One region of the Streptomyces sp. MK37H genome, then DNA from elsewhere that is predicted to be linked to it. Evidence: riboswitches for the same ligand, from Rfam matches in the RefSeq annotation. Region 1 holds a riboswitch; each other region holds the start of a gene.
What was found. Region 1 has a riboswitch for cobalamin ahead of GWI24_RS04150 (CbtB-domain containing protein). Riboswitches for the same ligand answer to the same signal wherever they lie in the genome.
Positions count from the first base shown of each region.

Region 2: another riboswitch for cobalamin. It lies ahead of GWI24_RS46490 (CGNR zinc finger domain-containing protein); the one in region 1 lies ahead of GWI24_RS04150 (CbtB-domain containing protein).
Region 3: another riboswitch for cobalamin. It lies ahead of GWI24_RS38485 (ribonucleoside-diphosphate reductase subunit alpha); the one in region 1 lies ahead of GWI24_RS04150 (CbtB-domain containing protein).

Region 1 covers NZ_JAAAYH010000015.1:13,446-15,697, forward strand. The annotation lists gene GWI24_RS04145 (CbtA family protein) at 39-806, opposite strand; gene GWI24_RS04150 (CbtB-domain containing protein) at 828-1,049, opposite strand; cobalamin riboswitch at 1,089-1,240, opposite strand; gene GWI24_RS04155 (hypothetical protein) at 1,313-1,627, shown strand; gene GWI24_RS04160 (polysaccharide deacetylase family protein) at 1,624-2,211, shown strand; gene GWI24_RS04165 (hypothetical protein) at 2,208-2,252, shown strand, end outside.
Region 2 covers NZ_JAAAYH010000047.1:5,391-7,642, forward strand. The annotation lists gene GWI24_RS09840 (epoxide hydrolase family protein) at 1-711, opposite strand, end outside; gene GWI24_RS46490 (CGNR zinc finger domain-containing protein) at 798-1,004, opposite strand; cobalamin riboswitch at 1,397-1,632, opposite strand; gene GWI24_RS09850 (RNA polymerase sigma-70 factor) at 1,660-2,252, opposite strand, start outside.
Region 3 covers NZ_JAAAYH010000485.1:843-3,094, forward strand. The annotation lists gene GWI24_RS38470 (hypothetical protein) at 1-185, shown strand, start outside; gene GWI24_RS38475 (hypothetical protein) at 229-399, shown strand; gene GWI24_RS38480 (GNAT family N-acetyltransferase) at 464-970, shown strand; cobalamin riboswitch at 1,057-1,218, shown strand; gene GWI24_RS38485 (ribonucleoside-diphosphate reductase subunit alpha) at 1,353-2,252, shown strand, end outside.

The sequences.
Region 1 (2,252 bases):
TCGGATGGCTCCGGGGGCCCTCGTGCGTCTCGGTGTGGTCAGGGCCAGTTCGGGGCAGCCGCCATCGCCCGGCTCTCTTCCCCCTTCGCGGGCTTGGGGTTCAGCATCCGCTCGGCGAGCTCACCGAAGAGGAGGCCGAAGCCACCCCACAGGATCACCTGCATGGCGAGGGCGGACAGCCGGAACCGCCACAGGACGGTGGCCGGGAAGTCCGCCGGGACCTCGTTGATGACGGGCAGGAAGGCGAACGCCGGCCCGATGACGACGGCGAAGGCGGCCACCGCGGCGACGGTGGCGTACCAGGTGCCCAGCTTCGGGGCGAGCCGCTTGCCGAGGATGGTGGCGGCGATCGCCAGGAGCACGCTGAGCACCATCATCAGGAAGTACAGGGTCGTCCGCTTGCCGATGGTGTCGCCGTTGCCGACGGCGGGCGGGTTGGCCGGGTACTTCAGGAACGGCACGACATAGACCGCGAACAGCGCGCAGCCGGACAGCAGCAGCGCGGTGGCCCGCGGGCTGAAGCGGCCGACGCGCCCGAGGGCGACGCAGTAGGCGAGGGCGGCGATGCCGCCGAACGCGATCCCGTAGATCAGCACACCGGTGGCCAGGCCGGCGGTGGACTGCAGACTACGGGAGACGATCTCGACCTCGTGGTCATGCGCGGGGGCGTGGGCCTCCTCGAAGCCGATCGCGCGGTCGACGTTCGGCTCACCGAGGAAATAGGCGGCGATCAGGGCGAGCACACCGGCACCAAGACCGGCGAGCATGCCCCGCACCAGCAGGTTTCTTACTGTTGCGGAGTTCATGGGAGTGCGGCGTCCCTCGCCTCAGTGGCAGGGGAAGCCGAGCAGATGGCGGGCGTCATGCACCCACTCGTGGACACCCGAGCCGGAGACGACCGCGGTGGCGCCCTGCTCGGCGCCGACGAAGAACAGCAGAACCAGCATCAGGATGCCGAAGAAAACGCCCCAGGGAGCTATCGCCTTCAGCGGCAGCGTGGCGGGGAGGGCGGGAGTGGTGGCTGTCGGCTGGGCGACATGCTGCGCCATGACAGTGGCCTCCTAAGGGAGTTCGCGTCCCATCTCGGTGGTGCACAGGACGATGGCTGCGGGTCTGACTCACGGAACGTCCCCTTCGGATACGTCCCGTTCACAGTGGCGCGACCGTGCCGGATTCCCACCGGCTTCCGTCAGACCATCGTCGATATCGCACCGACGGTACCGCGTGTCGGATGCCTGGCCAAGACCGGCCACCTGGTGAGACGCCACCAGGACGCGCACGTCCTCACTCGTCGGCGCCGTAATGGGGGCTGTTGGGCGGCAGGAAATGGCCGCGGAGCCGGGTCAGCAGTTCGGAGCTCGGGCGCGACACCGGCCTCATCGAGATCCCCGCGCAGTGGGAGCTGGACGACTTCCCCCAGTTCGCCTACAACGACATCCCGGCGGAGCCGCGCGGCCAGGACCGCATCGCCGGCACCGACCTCACCCTCGACAACTGGCGGCGGGAGTTCGACGGCTACTACGCGCTACGGGCTCTGCTACGTCGTGATGATGCACCCGGAAGTCATGGGCAAGCCGAGCCGGGTGCTGCTGCTGCGCCGGCTGATCGAGCACATCCGCTCCCATGACGATGTGTGGTTCGCCACAGAACCCGCCCTGGCCGGACGGCGCCCGGTGCGCGGTCGTGGTGACGGTGAACCTCGACGCGGAGCTGTTCTGGCTGCGGCTGGACGAGTCCTGCCATGAGCGGCCCAAGACCCCGTCCATGGGCGAGTACGGCCCGAAGCGCGGTGCGCCCCGGATGCTCGACGCCCTCGAGGCGGCCGATGTCCGCGCCAGCTGGATGATCCCGACGACGGTGGCCGAGCGCTACCCCGGGACGGTGCGGGACGTGGCCGCCCGCGGCCATGAGATCGGCTCCCGCGGCGACGGCCTGGAGGACTACGCGACCCTCGACGCCGAGGGGCAGCGCCGCGCCATCGAGCGTTCCGCGCGGGTGCTGGAGGACATCTCCGGGCGGCGGCCCACCGGCTTCCGGCCGCCCTCCGCGGAGATCAGCGACGACACCGCCGGTGTGCTGAGCGAACTGGGGTTCACCTGGACCTCCCTGGCCCAGGGCGACGACCGGTGCGGATCGCCGGATACCGGCAGACCCTGGACGACTGGTGCGCCGAGTTCGACGCGTACCACGGCTACGGGCTGTGCTGTGTGATCACCCTGGAGCCGTCCTGCATCGGCAATCCGGGCCGGATC
Region 2 (2,252 bases), on a different contig from region 1:
CGCGCTCCAGGCCGCGACCTCCTCGAACCAGGCGCGCTCCTCGGGCGTGAGGTCCGCCGGGTCGCCGGTGAAGCGGGGGAGGCCCCCGTCCGTGCGGTGCACGGCCACCACCCGGTCGGGGTGGTCGAGCGCGAGGTAGCGGCTCACATGGCTGCCGAGGTCCCCGCCCGCCGCGCCGAACCGCTCATAGCCGAGGACGTCCATCAGCTCGGCCCACAGCCCGGCGACGGCGATGGAGTCGAGCGGCTGGCCGGTGGGCCGGTCGGAGTACCCGTAGCCCGGAATGTCGGGCACGACCACGTCGAACGCGTCGGCGGGGTCGGCGCCGTGCGCACCGGGGTCGGTGAGGTGCGGGATGACCTTCGTATAGCGCCAGAACGAGTCCGGCCAGCCATGGCTGAGCACCAGCGGCAGAGCGGGTCCGGCCGGGGCGGCGGCCCGGATGTGGGCGAAGTGGATCCCGAGACCGCCGAGCCGGACACGGAACCGGGGCAGCCGGGCGAGCGCCGCCTCCTGCGCCGCCCAGTCGAACCCGTCCGCCCAGTAGGCGACGAGCTCACGGAGGTAGGCGAGGTCGGTCCCGAGCGCCCACCCGGCGTCCTCGGGCGCGTCCGGCCAGCGCGTCGCGCGCAGCCGCGCGCGGAGGTCCTCGAGGGCGGCGGGGTCGGTCCGCGGGGTGAAGGGCTCGGGTCGGGGCATGGCGTCCGGCATGCCACGTACCCTACAAGCCGCCCATGTCAGTCGTCTGGGATGCCGGCCAGCCGTACTCATCCGGAGCCGGGTCGCCGCGGGGCGATTCAGGTCGATTGGCGGCGGCGATACGCTTGCGTCTTCGCGCGGTTGCCGCACAGCTGGGGTGAACACCATTTGGCCCGGCCGGGGCGGGAGTTGTCGTAGAACACCCATTGGCAGTCGGGGGCCGGACACATCCTGAGCCGATGCCAGGTCCCGTTCACCGTGGCGGTCAGCGCGGACATGACGATGTGCGCGAGGGCGGTGTCCACGGGGTCGGCGGCGATGGTCAGGTGGGCGCCGTGACCGGCCGTCAGTGTGACGTGGAAGGAGTAGCCGACCGGGGCATCGCCGCCCTGGCCGTCACCCTCGGCGTCCTGGCGCAGCGCGGCACGCAGGGCCGTGCGCAGCTCGTGGGCTCTGGTCAGGTGGCCCTGATGGGCGGGTGCGCCGCGACTGACCGGCCCGGTCGGTCAGTCCGCCGGGCTCCAGGGCCGCGTCGACGGCCCGGGTGTCCGCGTCGTCATGGCCGGAGCCACCGCACGCGGTGAGCAGCAGGCGGGGGCGAGCAGGAACTCCGCGGTACGGCGGGCGGAGCGGAGCACGGGCAGCCTCGGCGGTCGGGACTCGTACGCGGAGCCTGGCCTACGGACGTCCTCCGCGCACCGGGCGCGGAGGTGCCGGCAGGTCTTCGGACTCGGACTCGTCCGGACGGGGCCGGACGGGGCCCCTTCCCGGTGCTCGTTCGCGACGGCCCCACGGCCGTCACGGACTCCTCCCAGTGGTGTCACATGCCCCGCCCGTCCCCCTCACCGCTGCCTCACCGCTGCGCGTCAGTTCCGGATTCGCACCGGATTCCCTGGCCTCGGATGTGGCACGACTGGCTCCCCGAGACCACCAACAGCGTCGAACGGCCACGTCTCACGGTCAGTTCGGCCGCCGGCGGGCCTGCTTCACCTCGCGGTCCACGGCCCAGGCGTCGCCGACCGGCCCGAGGTGGCCGAGCTTGTCGGGGTTGACCACCGTGCGAATCGTCTGGATCTGCCCGTCGAGCACATCGAGGACCAGGGTGTGGAGCACCTTGCCGTCCCGGTCGCGGAAGATCGCGCCGGGCTGGCCGTTGACCTCGCGCGGCTCCAACGACACATCGATCCGCAGCAGCCAGGGAAAGACATTGCCCAGCAACCGCGCCACGTTCTCCGCGCCCATGACGGCCCTGGCCAGCTGCGGGGCCTTGCCGCCACCGTCCCCGACCAGCCGCACATCGGCGGCCAGCAGCTTCCGCAGCCCGCCCACATCGCCGTCCTTCAGCGCGTCGAAGAACCGCGTGGCCAGCTCCTGCCGCTCCTGCCGGTCCGCCGCGAACCGCGGCCGCCCGGCCTGCATGTGGCGCCGCGCCCGCACCAGCAACTGCCGGCATGCCGCCTCCGACCGCCCCACCGCCGTGGCGATCTCGTCGAACCCGAAGGCGAACACCTCCCGCAGCACGAACACCGCCCGCTCCAGCGGGCTGAGCCGCT
Region 3 (2,252 bases), on a different contig from region 1:
ACCGCTTCGGCGACGACTCCCGCCCCACCTACCTGGTCAACTGCGGCTGGTGCACCAGCACATGGGTGGCCGCCGCGATCGCCGTCTACGCCTCCTTGCTGCACACCACCGCGTGGTTCCACCTCCCGGCCACCGCCCTGACGCTCTCCTACCTGGCCGGTGTCGCCTCGCGATGGCTGGACTGACCCACCGCCCCCCACAACGACCCGAGGGAAAGGAAGGGCAACCATGGCCTGCAACTGCGGCGGAACAGCGGCTCAATGGCCGCCTCAACCCGTTGTCGTCTATGAGCTGACACTGCCGGACGGTACGGTCCGGCGCTACGTCACCCACCAGGAAGCCGACGCCGCCAACAAGCGCGCGGGCTCCACCGGAGTGATCACCGCCGTCACCCAGTGACGCCGAGGACCCACACCCCGCGCCCGGCGACCCGGCTGTCAGTGGTCTGCGGCAGACTGCGGGCATGGACATCACGATCAGACGCGCGCGGGACGAGGAGCTGGACGGAATCGGAGAGCTCACCGCACAGGTGTATCTGGGGGACGGCCTCCTGGACTTCGGGGACAGTGATCCTTATCTCGCCACCCTGCGCGACGCCCGCCGCCGGGCCGCCGAGGCCGAGCTGCTGGTCGCGGCGGACGCGGCGGGCGACGAGGTCCTGGGCGCCGTGGCGTTCGCCGTGCACGGCGGGGCGTACGCGGAGCTGGCCCGCCCCGGCGAGGGCGAGTTCCGGATGCTGGCCGTCCGCCCCGAGTCCCGCCGCCGCGGCGCCGCCGAAGCGCTCGTGCGAGCCTGCCTGGACCGGGCCCGCGCACTGGGCCTGCGGCGAATAGTGATCAGCAGCCAGCGGTCGATGACCGCCGCCCACCGCCTGTACGAGCGGCTGGGCTTCACCCGTGCCCCGGAGCGCGACTGGGCGCCCCTGCCCGGCACGGACCTCACCCTCTGGGCCTTCACCGTGGAGCTGTGACGCCCCGCGCCGCACGCCCCAGGTCACGGGCCACCTCCGGAACGCATTAGCACATTCATGCGAAACTCCGCAGCTCCGACACAAGATATGGGGGTGCGTGCGTCGGCCGACACAAGATGTATGCTCGTCCTCGCTGTCGCCACAGGGGAATCCGGTGGGAATCCGGAACTGTCCCGCAACGGTGTACGTGTGCGCTCAATTCGGCGTGCCCGTGAGTCCGAGCACCTGCCGACAGCCCTGTGAACACGTCCCCCGGCCTCGAGGGTTGGGCCGATGGACGCTGCGTGGTGTGCCTGGCGTACGAGGAGTGCGGCATCGGCATGCCCGTACGCGCCCATCGCACCACCCCTCGCGGTCCAGCCGAGCGAGGGAGAGCACCTCAGTGACCATCGCGCCCGCCGATCCGGTTTCAGCGCAGGCGGCTTCTCAGGCAGCGGACGACGCGCCCGGGACCGCCCTGCTACGGACTCTTACCGGACTCACCGCCGACCTGCCCGCCACCGACCCCGGCAAGGTCGCGGCCGCCGCCCTGCGCGGCCGTCATCCCGGCTCGGACGAGGCGGAGTTGCGCACGCTCGCGACCGAGGCGGCGGCCGGGCTGATCGCCGAGGAGCCGGAGTACTCGCGGCTCGCGGCGCGGCTGCTGGCGCTCACCATCACGGAGGAGGCGGCCGGGCAGGGCGCGGTCTCCTTCTCCACCTCCGTCCAGGTGGGCCACCGCGAGGGCCTGCTCGCCGACTCCACCGCGGAGTTCGCCGCCGCCCACGCCGAGCGGCTGGACGCGCTGGTGGAGCGGGCCCTGGCCGACGGCGCCGACAACCGTTTCGGCTACTTCGGGCTGCGTACCCTCTACAGCCGCTATCTGCTGCGCCACCCGATCACCCGTCAGGTGATCGAGACCCCGCAGCACTTCCTGCTGCGCGTGGCCTGCGGGCTCGCCGAGAACCTCTCGGAGCGGGCGCTGGACGATGTGGCCGAGCTCTACCGGCTGACCAGCACGCTGTCGTACCTGCCCAGCTCCCCCACGCTGTTCAACTCCGGCACCCGGCATCCGCAGATGTCGTCCTGCTATCTGCTGGACTCGCCGCTGGACGAGCTGGACTCGATCTACAACCGCTACCACCAGGTGGCGCGGCTGTCGAAGCACGCGGGCGGCATCGGCCTGTCCTACTCCCGCATCCGGGCCCGCGGTTCGCTGATCCGGGGCACCAACGGGCACTCCAACGGCATCGTGCCGTTCCTGCGCACGCTCGACGCCTCGGTGGCCGCCGTCAACCAGGGC